Regions from separate parts of the Azospirillum sp. FG154 genome, predicted to be linked through region 3. Evidence: riboswitches for the same ligand, from Rfam matches in the RefSeq annotation. Region 3 holds a riboswitch; each other region holds the start of a gene.
What was found. A riboswitch is a leader RNA that binds a small molecule or an ion and turns the genes downstream of it on or off. The one in region 3 is predicted to bind thiamine pyrophosphate.
Positions count from the first base shown of each region.

Region 1 (4,276 bases), on a different contig from region 3:
GGGGGCGGTGGCGCAGGTGCTGATTACCCAGGCGTTCCGCCGCGCCCCGCCCGCCGTGGTCGCGCCCTTTGAATACACCGGCATGGTCTGGGCCAGCCTGTTCGGCTATCTGGTGTTCGGCGATCTGCCGACGCCGCCGGTGATCGCCGGGGCCATGGTCATCATCGGCAGCGGCCTCTACATCCTGCACCGCGAGACGGCGGCGGCCAAGCGCGCGGGGTGAGCGGGCCGTTTCAGGCCCCCGTCGTCCACAAGGATTCCGAAAAACGCGGAATAGTTTGTCGGCCCATGCAACAGTGTGCGAACGACAAAAGCCGTTCCGGGAGGATCCCTATGCTCACCTTTACCACCCTGCGCCGGATTGGCGTTCTGGCGACGGCGCTGGTCGCGCTGGCCGCCGGAACCGTTCAGGCGGAAACCGCCGAGGTCCGCATTTCCAAGGGCTTCGGCATCCTGTATCTGCCGATGATCGTGATGGAGCAGGAAAAGCTCCTGGAAAAGCAGGCCAAGGCGGCGGGACTGGGCGACGTCAAGGTTGGGTGGCTGCAACTGGACGGCGGCAACGTCATCAACGACGCGATGATTTCCGGCAATCTCGACATCGCGGCGATTGGCGTGCCGGGTTTTCTGACTCTGTGGGCGAAGGTGAAGGGCAACGCCAAGCTCGAAATCTCGGCGCTCGCCGGGTTGAGCGCGACCTCGCTGTACCTCAACACCATCAACCCGGCCATCACATCGCTGAAGGATTTTGGGCCGAAGGACAAGATCGCGCTGCCGGGGATCAAGACGTCGCTGTCCGCCGTCGTGCTGCAAATGGCGGTGGCGAAGGAGTTTGGCGATGAGAATTACGCCAAGCTCGACCCGCTGACGGTTGGTTTGCCGCACCCGGAATCCTACGCCGCCCTGGTGTCCGGCAAGACGGAGGTGAACAGCCATCTCGGCTCGCCGCCCTATTCCTTTATGGAGCTGGAAAACCCGCAGGTGCGCCGGGTGATGAATTCGGTGGATGTGCTGGGCAACATCTCGCTGGATCTCGTCTACGCGCCCAAACGCTTCATCGACGCCAACCCGAAACTGACCGCCGCCTTCCTGTCTGCGTTGGAGGAGGCCGACGCCTTGATCGCCCAGGATCCGGCGCGCGCCGCCGCGATCTACGCGCAATCGTCAAAGGCCAAGGTGGCGCCGGAGGAGGTGGAGCGGATGATTAAAGACCCGGACACCAAATTCTCCACAACGCCCAACGGCGTGATGCAATTTGCCGATTTCATGGCGCGCGTCGGCTCGATCAAGACCAAACCAACGACGTGGCGGGATCTGTTCATCCCCAACGTCCATTCCCTGCCGGGAAGCTGAATGCCCGCCGCGTTGTTCGGCGCTTGACAGGCCCAAGCGGGCGACCACATTGTCGCCCGTCGTTTACGGCTGGGGTGCCTGCGGGGTCGCGGGCTGAGACACACCCATCGAACCTGATCTGGGTCATGCCAGCGAAGGGAGCCGACCGCGCCGACCATCCTCCGCCGTGACGCGGACGCGCGGCGCGGCCTCTCCCCGTTGGTTGGGAGGAGGCTTTTCGGATGCGGCGCTTGATTCCCCTTTTGGTTGGTCTGTTGGCGGCGGCGGGTCCGGCGCGGGCGGACGGCTTGTCCTTTCCCGTCCTCGTGCCGCTCACCGGCTTTCTGTCGCTGGAAGGAACCAGCCAGCGCAACGGCGCGCTGCTGGCGCTGAAGGAGGCGCCCGCCGGGTTGGTCGCGGCGTCGGAGGTGATCGACACCGGCACCTCGCCGGAGGCCGCCGTCACCGGGCTGGAACGGGCGATGGGCGGCGGGCCGGTCGGCGCGGTGGCCGCCAGCATGTTGGGCACCCAGATGTTGGCGATGCTGCCGCTGGCCGCTGAGTTGAAAGCGCCGTTGGTCACGGTGTCGGGAACCGCGTCGATCACCGAACAGGGCAACCCCTGGGTCTTCCGCTTTTTCCCCGGCGACGCCGTGACCAAGACCGCCCACGCCCGCTATGTGGTGGAGGAGTTGAAGAAAACCCGTCCGGCGGTGATCTATCAGACCACGGCCTACGGTCAGAGCGGCAAAACCCATCTGGAGGCCGCCTTCCGCGCGCTGGGCGTCAACCCGGTCTTTCAGGAGGGGGTGGACCCGGCGGCCAAGGATTTGCTGCCGGTGCTGACCAAGGCGCTGTCAGCCAACCCCGACGTTTTGGTCCTGCATCTGCACGCCGGGCCGACCGCGCTGTTGCTGCGGCAGGCGGCGACCAGCGGCCTGAAAATCCCGGTGGTGGCCGGATCGGCCATGCACCAGCCGAGCACGGCGGCGTTGCTTGACCCAGCGGAGTTGAAAGGCGTTTGCGCGGAAACCGCCGCGTCGCCGGCGTCGGGCGGCAGCCCGGCGGTGGAAGCCTTCACCACCGCCTACCGCGCCGCCTTCGGCAAGGAGCCGGACGCCTTCGCCCTTGGCCAATATGACGGCATGCGGATGGTTCTGGCGGCGGTTCAGGCCGGGGCCAAGAGCGCCGACGACGTCCGCAAGGCGTTGTCCACCGGGCGTCACGACGGGCTGGCCATGAGCTACGCGTCGGACGGCAAGGGCAACATGGCCCATTCCGCCGTCATCGTCTGTTACGACGGCAAGACCCGCGTTCCGGCCCTGGTCAAACGCTACGACAACGTGACCGGCGTGGTGAAGTGAGGTGGAAACGGCGTTTCAGCTTCTGGTGAATGGTCTGGCGCTGGGGGCGGCCTACGCCCTGGTGGCGTTGGGCTTTGTGCTGGTGCTGAACGCCACATCGGCGGTGAATTTCGCCCAGGGCGATCTGGTGATGGCGGGCGGGATGCTGGCGGTGGCGTTGGCCCCGCTCATCCCGCTGCCGGGGTTGGTTTTGCTGCCGGTGATTGTGTTGGCGATGGCTGGGTTGGGGCTGCTGCTGGCGCTGGTCGCCTATTTGCCGCTGCGCAACCGTCCGCCGGTCTCCGTCTTCATCAGCACCATCGCCGTCGGCATCATCCTGCAAAACGGCGCGGCGGTTCTGTTCGGCCCAGAGCCGCGCGTCGCCCCGCCGCTGGTGGGCGACGGCGTGTTGCGGCTGGGCGGGGTGGCGCTCCCGGAGCAGTCGGTCGCCATCATCCTGGTGGCGGGGCTGTTGATCGGGGCGCAGCACATGGTCTTCGCCCACACCCAGCTTGGCCGCCGCTTGCGGGCGACGGCGCAGGATCCCGAGATGGCGCGGGCCTGCGGCGTGCCGGTGACGCGGATGATTCTGGTGACGTTCGCCATTGGAACGGCCTGCGCCGGGGCGGCGGGGCTGCTGCTGGCCAACCGCTATTTCGTGACGCCGACGGCGGGCGGCGATTTGATTCTCAAGGCCTACATCGCGGTGACGGTCGGCGGTTGGGGATCGGTTCCCGGCGCGGTGGTCGGCGCGCTGCTGATCGCGCTGTTCGAGGTGGGGGTGTCGTCGGTTTTCTCCTATCCGGTGGCGCTGGGGGCGCTGTACGGCGTCTTGCTGCTCATTCTCATGGTTCGGCCGCAAGGGCTGTTCGGCGAAGCGGTGCGCCGTCGTGCGTGACCGACGGAACGCGCTGTTGCTGGCGGCGGCGCTGGCCGGATTGGCCTACGCGCTGTTTTTCGCCTCGCCCTATGGCCTGCGGGTGCTGACGGTGGCCGGGGTGTACGCGCTGGCCGCCTTCGGCTTTCAAATCCTGTTCGGGCTGGGCGGGGCGCTGTCCATGGCGCAGGGCGCGTTTTTCGGGCTGGGCGCCTACGTCACCGGGATTTTGGGCAGCCGCTACGGGCTGGACGCTTCCGTCACCTTTCCGCTGTCGCTGCTGGCGCCGTTGCTGGTGGCGCTGCCGGTCGGCTTGGCGGTGTTGCGGCTGGAGTCCCATTACTTCGCCTTGGCGACCTTGGGCGTCGCGCAGGTGCTGCATCTTCTGGCGGTCAATCTGCCGGACCTGACTGGCGGGGCGAACGGCTTGCCGGGGGTTCCCGCCTTCGCGCTGTTCGGTTGGGTCGCGCCGCGTGGTCTGCCGATGGCGGCGCTGGTCTGGGGGCTGGCGGCGGTCGGCGGGTTGATCGGTTGGCGGTTGGCGCGCGGGCGGTTGGGCCGCTCCCTGGAGCTGGTGCGCGATGATCCGCTGGCGGCGGGCTGTCTGGGGCTGGACGTCGGGCGGCTGCGCCTGACCGCCTTCGCGCTGTCGGCGGTTTACGCCGGGGCGGCGGGAGCGCTGGCGGTTCACACCCAGCGGGTGGTGTCGCCGGAGGTTCTGGAA
Region 1 covers NZ_JBMDKF010000008.1:15,111-19,386, reverse strand. Annotated here, with positions in the region: gene ACODS4_RS11380 (DMT family transporter) at 1-223, shown strand, start outside; gene ACODS4_RS11375 (ABC transporter substrate-binding protein) at 334-1,353, shown strand; TPP riboswitch at 1,414-1,510, shown strand; gene ACODS4_RS11370 (ABC transporter substrate-binding protein) at 1,575-2,696, shown strand; gene ACODS4_RS11365 (branched-chain amino acid ABC transporter permease) at 2,698-3,573, shown strand; gene ACODS4_RS11360 (branched-chain amino acid ABC transporter ATP-binding protein/permease) at 3,566-4,276, shown strand, end outside.
Region 1: it holds a riboswitch for thiamine pyrophosphate, as region 3 does, so the genes downstream of both, ACODS4_RS11370 (ABC transporter substrate-binding protein) here and thiO (glycine oxidase ThiO) in region 3, are expected to answer to the same signal.

Region 2 (4,276 bases), on a different contig from region 3:
AAGGATTCCGCCGTGTCGGGATCAAGCGCCAAGGCGAACTGATCGCGCCAACGGAAGGAAAAGCGCGCCCGCGACATGGCGTCGTCGCGCAACCGGGCGCCCGGATGGCCCTTGGCCAGATCGGCGGCGTGGGCGGCGATCTTGTAGGCGATCACACCGGCCTTGACGTCGTCGCGGTCGGGCAGCCCCAAATGCTCCTTGGGCGTGACGTAGCAGAGCATGGCGGTGCCGAACCAGCCGATCATCGCCGCGCCGATGGCGCTGGTGATGTGGTCATAGCCGGGCGCGATGTCCGTCACCAACGGCCCCAACGTGTAGAAGGGGGCCTCGCCGCACAGCGCCAACTGCTTGTCCACATTGTGCTTGATCTTGTGCAGCGGCACATGGCCCGGCCCCTCGATCATCACCTGGACGTCGCGTTCCCACGCCACCTTGGTCAATTCGCCCAGCGTCTCCAACTCGGCGAATTGCGCGGCGTCGTTGGCGTCGGCCTGGCTGCCCGGACGCAGGCCGTCGCCCAGCGACAGCGCCACGTCGTAGCGACGGCACAGCTCGACGATTTCCGGGAAATGGTCGTAGAGAAAATTCTCGCGATGGTGCGACAGGCACCATTTCGCCATGATCGAGCCGCCGCGCGACACGATGCCGGTCACGCGCTTGGCGGTCAGCGGGATGTGGGCCAACCGCAAACCGGCGTGGATGGTGAAGTAATCCACCCCCTGCTCGGCCTGTTCGATCAACGTGTCGCGGAACAGCTCCCAGGTCAGATCCTCGGCCTTGCCGTTCACCTTTTCCAACGCCTGATAGATCGGCACGGTGCCGATGGGAACCGGGGCGTTGCGCAGGATCCATTCGCGGGTCTGGTGAATGTCGGCCCCGGTGGACAGATCCATCACGGTGTCGGCGCCCCAGCGGATCGCCCACACCATTTTCTCCACCTCCTCCTCAATCGACGAGGTGACGGCGGAGTTGCCGATGTTGGCGTTGATCTTGGTCAGGAAATTCCGCCCGATAATCATCGGTTCGGATTCGGGGTGGTTGATGTTGGACGGGATGATCGCCCGCCCGCGCGCCACCTCGTCGCGGACGAACTCCGGCGTGACGACATCGGGGATCGAGGCGCCGAAATCCTCGCCGTCGCGCGGCGTGTCCAGCGCGGCCAACCGCCCGAGATTCTCGCGGATGGCGACATACTCCATCTCCGCCGTGACGATCCCGGCGCGGGCGTAGGCCATCTGGGTGACGGCGACGCCGGGCTTGCCGCGCAGCGCGCCGCCTTCGGTCGGCTCGACGTCGCGGCGGCTGACGATCCAGTCGCGGCGCAGCGCCTCCAGCCCCTTGCGCACGTCGATGTGAACCGACGGGTCGGTGTAGGGGCCGGAGGCGTCATAGACGGTCAAGGGCGGCTCGCCGCCGCCCAGGCAAATCTCCCGCAGGGCGACGCGCAGGTCGGGAAAGCGGCTGCTCAAAACATAACGTTTGCGCGACGCGGCCAACGAGCCGGTCGTGATCGGGCGGATCGCTTGATCGAAATCTTTTGGCACGGGGTTTCTCCGTCTGACAGGTGGCCGGACAAACCCGGGACAGACGGAGGCGATGGATCGCGGATGGGGGGCCTTTGATCGGACCAACCGGACCGCGCGCAAGACGGCCCCATCGCGTGTTCCCTCCCTTCGCCGGCATGACCCGGATCAGGTTCAAAGGGTCATCACGCTGCTGGACGCCGAAACGGCCCGCCGTTGATATCTCAGCCCCTTGTCGGGACCCCCCTGGAATGGCCGCGATGGTGCACAGACCCGCGCCCGCTGTCAAAGGAAAGCAGGCCGGATGATCGCAGAGACGAACGACAGAGAGGTTACAGCCAGCGGCGCAGCCGGACGAAAATCATCGGCAGCAGCGCCGACAGCAGCATCAGCAGCAAAGCCGACGGGTAGCCAAAGGATTCGTCCGATCCCGGCATCCACGAAAAATTCATGCCGCAGACGCTGGCGACCAGAGTCGGTGGAAACAGCAGCACCGTGATGATCGAGACGATCTTGACGATCTCGTTCTGCTCGACGTTGATCCGGCCCAGCGTGCTGTCGAGCAGCAACGCCACCTTGGACGACAGAAAGGCGCTGTATTCGTCCAACCCCGTGGCGTCCTGCAAGGCGGTGCGCGCCCAGCGGCGGGTTGGCTTTCGGGTGTTCCAGCCTTCGTTGCTGGACAGGAACTCCAGCATGCGAATGAGGCTGGCCAAACTGACATGGGCCTTGCCGACCAGATGGCCGGTGTTGCCGATGCGTTTCAGCGTTCCCGAATCGTCCATCACCTCGCCGCGCCGGGGCAAGGACGGCCCCCGGAAGGCGCGGCGGTTGATGGTGTCCAACTCCAGCCCCGCCCGCCGCAGGACGGCGGCGGTGCGGTCGATCAGACCATCGACCAGCGCGCCCATCACCGACTCGGCGGTCGCCAGCGGGATCGGGGCGTGGCTGACCTTGCGGCGGAAGGCCAGGAACGCCTTGGGGTCGATGTGGTGGACCGTGACCAGACAGCGCCCGGCCAGCACAAAGCCAACCGCCGTCAAACGCGGTTCGTCGGTTTCCGCCCAGACCAGCGCCATCACCGTCAGCGACAGGACGCCGTTGACGACGCGCAGACGACTCGACTCTTCAATTTCCGCCATCTGCTCGCGAGTCGGCAGCGGCATGCCGACCATCGCCTCGACCCGCGCCAATTCGGCAGGGGTCGGGTTCAGCAGGTCGATCCAAACAACGGACTCAGGCAGTGGTCCCGACGCGGCGTCCGCCTCCTTGTCCCAGCGCAACAGACCGCCGTCGTTGACAAACACGTGCAGCACGGGCGGCGCTCCTCTGGTTGGGGGCGGTGGTGGCGGCGAAAGCCTCCTCGCCTACGTCATCCGTCCGCCCCGCCGGGGCTTGGCCAGCGGCGTGGTCGGCGGCGTGGTCGATGGGGCGGGCGGCGGGTCCAGATCCAAACCCGCCCCTTCCGCCTTCAGCGCCTGGGCCAATTTCCGCCGAAACGCCCCGCCATCGTCGCGGGCGTCGAGGAAATGGCCCACCGCCTCCTTGGCGTTGGCGCTGTCGTAGGGCACCTTGCCGAACACCGCCAGCTTGGCGCGCTCCACCAGCTTCGGATCCATCTTGTCACGGATGGCCTTGATCTGGCGGAGCAGTTCCTCACGCGGGTCGGTCATCGGGCGCTCTCGTCGGGTCTGCGGGGTCTACCCCCCAATATAGGCGGTCATTCCCGCCCGATCAGGGTGCCGACGCCGCCTTCGGTGAAGATCTCCAGCAGCAGGGCGTGCGGCACCCGGCCATCGAGGATCACCGCCGCCTCGACGCCCTTTTCGACGGCGTCGACGCAGGTTTCGATCTTGGGGATCATGCCGCCCGACGCGGTGCCGTCGGCGATGGCCGCGCGCGCCTGGTCCAGCGTCATCGTGTCGATCAGCGTCTTGTTCTTGTCGAGCACGCCGGCGACGTCGGTCAGCAGGAAGAAGCGCGCCGCCTTCAACTCCGCCGCGACGGCGCCCGCCGCCGTGTCGGCGTTGATGTTGTAGGTGTCGCCCTTTTCGTCAAAGCCGACCGGCGCGATCACCGGGATGATGTCCGACTTGGCCAGCGCGTTGAGGATTTCCGGGTTGACCTTGTGCGGTTCGCCGACGAAGCCGAGGTCGAGAACCTGCTCGATGTGGCTGTCGGGGTCGCGCTGCACGCGCTCCAACCGGCGGGCGGTGATGAGGTTGCTGTCCTTGCCCGACAGGCCGACGGCGCGGCCGCCCGCGCTGTTGATGGCGGCGACGATCTGCTTGTTGATCGACCCGGCCAGAACCATTTCGACCACCTCGACCGTCGCCTTGTCGGTGACGCGCAGGCCGTCGATGAAGCTCGACTGAATCTTCAGCCGATCCAGCATCTGGCCGATCTGCGGGCCGCCGCCATGGACGACCACCGGGTTGATGCCGACCTGTTTCAGCAGAACGATGTCGCGGGCGAACAGTTCGGCCAGAGCGGCGTCGCCCATGGCGTGACCGCCATACTTGATGACGAAGGTGCTTCCGGCGTAGCGGCGCATGTAGGGCAGCGCCTCGGACAGGGTGCGGGCCTTGGTCAGCCACTCGTCACGGGTCGTGTTCGACACGGCAGGTTCCCTTTTATGTCGGGATGGTCAGTGGGGCTTCTTTAACGGAAAGCCCACGCCGTTGCCTAGAGGGCAATTTTTTGGTCATGAACGGCAAGAGCCGCCCAACGCTCCACCAGCCGGGTCATCGGCT
Region 2 covers NZ_JBMDKF010000017.1:32,167-36,442, reverse strand. Annotated here, with positions in the region: gene thiC (phosphomethylpyrimidine synthase ThiC) at 1-1,544, opposite strand, end outside; TPP riboswitch at 1,652-1,781, opposite strand; gene ACODS4_RS18765 (CorA family divalent cation transporter) at 1,856-2,839, opposite strand; gene ACODS4_RS18760 (hypothetical protein) at 2,891-3,196, opposite strand; gene argB (acetylglutamate kinase) at 3,244-4,143, opposite strand; gene ACODS4_RS18750 (cation:proton antiporter domain-containing protein) at 4,209-4,276, opposite strand, start outside.
Region 2: it holds a riboswitch for thiamine pyrophosphate, as region 3 does, so the genes downstream of both, thiC (phosphomethylpyrimidine synthase ThiC) here and thiO (glycine oxidase ThiO) in region 3, are expected to answer to the same signal.

Region 3 (4,276 bases):
CGAATCCCCTGGCCCGAACCGATGTAGGCGCCCAGCGGCATCACCGCCGCCGCCCCCAGATCGGCCAGCTTGCGGCAGGTCACGGGATCGTCGTTGCAATAGGGCAGCACGACGAAGCCGTCATTCACCAACTCCTCGGTCGCGCGCAACAGCTCCTCGACGTCGGGATAGAGCAGATCGCGGTCGCCGATGACCTCCAGCTTGATCCAGGGGGTGTCCAGCGCCTCGCGCGACAACTGCGCGGTCAACACCGCCTCGCGCGCGGTCAGGCAGCCCGCCGTGTTGGGCAGCAGATGGATCCGCCCGCCCGACGCCTGGGCCAGCACATCGACCAGACTTTCCGAATAGCCGTCCAGGCTGATGCGGCGGATGGCGACGGTGGCAAGCTCGGTTCCGCTCGCCGCCAGCGCGTCGAGCATCACCCGCTGGTTGGGATAGCCCGCCGTGCCGAGAAACAGGCGCGAGCCGAAGGACCGCCCGGCAATGGTCAGGGCGTCGTCTTGGGAAAAAGCCGTGGTCATGAGCGTTTGAATCCTCAACCGCCCTGGATCGGGCGGACAATGTCCAGGAAATCGCCGGTGGCCAGCGCGGTGTCGGGCCAGCGGCGGCGCGGCACGACCGCGCCGTTCAGGGCGACGGCGACGCCGCGCGTGGCCTCGGTGACGCCGCGCCCGGCCAGCAGATCGGCCAGGGTGACGGCGGCCAGCGGCTCGTCTTGTCCGTTGACGCGGATGGTCGCGGGGCTGGTCATGCGGCGGCTCCCTTGGTCGCGAAACGGTCGGCGGCGAAGGGACGGATCAGCGGATCGGTCTCGCCGGTCAAAACCAGCCGGGCGATTCCGTCGGCGGTGACGGGGGTCAGCAGGATGCCGTTGCGGTGGTGGCCGGTGGCGTGGATCAACCCCTCCACCGCCGTTTCCCCCAGCAAGGGCGCGTCGTCGCGGCTGCCCGGACGGAAGCCGACCCAGCTTTCCTCGATGGGCAATTCGGCGATTCCGGGCAGCGCCCGCCACGCCCCGTCCAGCAGGGCGAGTTGCCCGCCCGCCGTCAGCCGGTCGTCGAAGCCGCGCTCCTCCGTCGTCGCGCCGATCAGCAGACGGCCGTCCAGGCGCGGAATCAGATAGGTGCCGGGCGTCCACACCACATGGCGCAGCAGCGGGGCCGCCGGGTCCATGCGCAGGCACATCATCTGCCCCTTGATCGGGCGCACCGGCGGCTTCGCCGACGGCGGCAGACCGGCCACTCCACCCGACCACGCCCCCGCCGCCAGCACCACGCGATCCGCCGACACGCGGACGTCGCCGACCTGGACGCCCATCGCCCGACCGCCATCGACCAGCAGAGACGGCGTGGCGCAGCGCTCATGCACCCGCGCGCCAGCCCCCCGCGCCGCGCGCAGCAGCGCCGCCGCCAGCTTGCGGTTGTCCACCTGATGGTCTTCCGCGCAAAAGAGCGCGCCGACCACGCCGGGTTGCAGATAGGGTTCGCGGCGACGAACCTCCGCCCCGCTCAGCCAGTCTACCGGCAGGCCAAGATCGCGTTGAAAGGCGTGGAGAAAACGGACCTTGGCCGCGTCGTCGGCGGTCAGCGCGATGACCATGGTGCCTTCCGTCCGCCGATCCACCGACAGGCCGCTCGCCGCCTCCAGCTCTTGCGCGAAGGCGGGCCACAGGGCTTGCGAGGCGCGGGTCAGCGGCAACAGGCTTTCTTCGCCGGGTTCGCTTTCGACGCAGGCCGCCAGCATCCCGCCCGCCGCGTGGGTGGCGCCGCGCCCAGCCTCCCCCGGATCAAAGACATCGACCGAGCAGCCTGCGGCGGCCAGCCGCCAGGCGATCGACAAACCAACGCAGCCCGCCCCCAAAATGGCGACGGACGGCAAACGGATCCCACGCGCATGAACCATGCAACGGCTCCCTTCGCTGGCATTACCCAGACAGGTTCGATGGGTCTGATCTCAGCCGTGCGTCAAATCGCCCCGGCACCCCAAGCCACAGGCTCAAGACATCCCAAAACCCCGCCTGCTTCGCAAGCAAAAAGAACGCCGCGTCGCGGCATAAACCCTCAAATCTTGCGCAACCGCACAGCTTCATCCGCACAGAGCCGCCTTGCATGCGTAAACAACACGCATAGGGTGTTTTTCTGGCGCGATCACCGCTCCCTTATACGAAAGAGAGCGATGGATTGGGGGTTTCCCCTATAACAAAATTTCTCTTAACTCGTAGCATCAGCAATCAAAACACCGGTCAGCGTCCCATCATCGTCACGCCTGAAGACGGCTTCACATCCTGAAACAGGGTTCAGCGTTGACGTCGGGCAAGAGAGCCACACCATGCTGAACATCTTCCGCGCCGCCCCCCAAAACGGCGCCGCCGTCTCCAACCCGACGACATCGGCCATGACGGCGCCCTCCGCCGCCGCAAGCGCCGAACCGCCGATCCGCACCCTGTCCCTGTCGGCCCAGGCGATCAGTCGCGAGGCGCTGGCCGCGCTCAATTTTGCGGCGGGATCCCCGGCGCTGGTCGTCGGTTTCATCTCACCCCACGTTGATTTCGCGGCGGTCGCACGGGCGATCAAAACCGGACTTCCGGCGGACGCCAAGCTCCTGCTCGTCTCCACCGCAGGCGAACTGTGCGCGGCGACCGGCCAGCCGCTTTACTGCCCAACCGGGGATCGCTGGGACCGCGTGGTTCTCCAAGCCTTCAGCCCCCGCCTGTTCAGCGGACTCAGTCTTCACGTCGTCCCTTTGAACAGCGAGGATATTCGCGGTGGAACGCTGCGCCGAACGCCCGCTGAGCGGGTGGACGCCATCCAGCGCGCGTTGGACGGCATCCGCGCGCCCTTCCTGATCGACAGCCACGACACGGTGGCCCTGACCTTCATTGATGGGCTGTCGGCCAGCGAAAGCTCGCTGATGGAGGCGGTCTATCGCTCTGACCGCTTCCCTTGCCTGTTCATCGGCGGGTCGGCGGGCGGCACGTTCGATTTCCGTCACACCCATTTGTTCGATGGGGAACGGGTGCTGGAAAACGCCGCCATCGTCCTGTTTATGAAGGTCGCGCCGGGCATGCGGTATGGCGTGTTCAAAAGCCAGAATTTCCGCCCGACCCAAACCTCCTTCGCCGTCGTCGACGCCGACCCGATCCGCCGCGTCGTGCGCAGCGTCATCGACACCGAGAGCTTCGAGGTGATCCGCTTCACCGACGCCTTGGCCAACACGCTCCGTTGCCGTCCACAAGACTTGCCAACCCGTTTGGCCAACCACACTTTCGCCATCCAGTTGGACAATGAACTTTATGTCCGTTCGGTCGCCGGGTTCGATGTCGACAAGGGCGAGGCGACCTTCTATTGCGACGTGAACGCTGGCGACAATCTGCACCTGGTGGAAGCCACCGATTTCGCGCAGCAAACGGAAAACGATCTCGCCGCCTATCTGCGGGGCAAACCGAAGCCGGTCGGCGTCCTGCTCAACGACTGCATTCTGCGGCGCCTGAACAACGGGGACTCCCTGTCGCGGATCCGAGCGTTCGACGGCATGACGGTGGCCGGGTTCTCCACCTTCGGCGAGTTGTTCGGCATCAACGTCAATCAGACCTTGTCGGCCCTGATGTTCTTCGAGACGCCCGAAGGGACGGCTTTTTCCGACGACCTCGTTGACCGCTTTCCGGTCCATTACGCCAAATTCCACAGCTCCTTCATCACCGCCCGTTACAACCGCCTGGAGTTGCTCAGCCGCATCCGCAACAGCATCATCGAACGGATGCGCGGCTATCTGGAAGCGTTGGTCAGCTTGAACAGCGGGGTTCAGGAAACCGCCGGCTACGCCAACCGCATCGGCGCCTCAATGAACGCGATCCAAAAGACGCTGGACCATCACGCGGCGTCCTTCAACGGACACGCCGAACGCAAAGAGGAGCTGTTGCGAGAATTCACCCAATTGACCAGCGTGGTGAGGGGGATCGAAGGCGTGTTGGGCGTGATCGACGGCATCGCCGGACAAACCAACCTGCTGGCGCTGAACGCCACCATCGAGGCCGCCCGCGCGGGCGACGCCGGGCGCGGATTCGCCGTGGTGGCGTCGGAGGTGCGCAAGCTGGCGAACGACACCAAGCAGACCTTGGGCGACACCCGCCGCGCCATCAATCAGGTCGTCGCGTCGGTTGGGCAGGTCGGCGGCAAGCTGAACGAGACCGGCGACCGAATGGACGCCGCCGCGCACAACGCCGCCACGCTTCTCGACAGCATCCACGCCGTGATCGCGGAAGTGACCGCCGCGCAGG
Region 3 covers NZ_JBMDKF010000001.1:9,280-13,555, forward strand. Annotated here, with positions in the region: gene ACODS4_RS00055 (thiazole synthase) at 1-521, opposite strand, end outside; gene thiS (sulfur carrier protein ThiS) at 536-751, opposite strand; gene thiO (glycine oxidase ThiO) at 748-1,902, opposite strand; TPP riboswitch at 1,895-1,995, opposite strand; gene ACODS4_RS00070 (methyl-accepting chemotaxis protein) at 2,329-4,276, shown strand, end outside.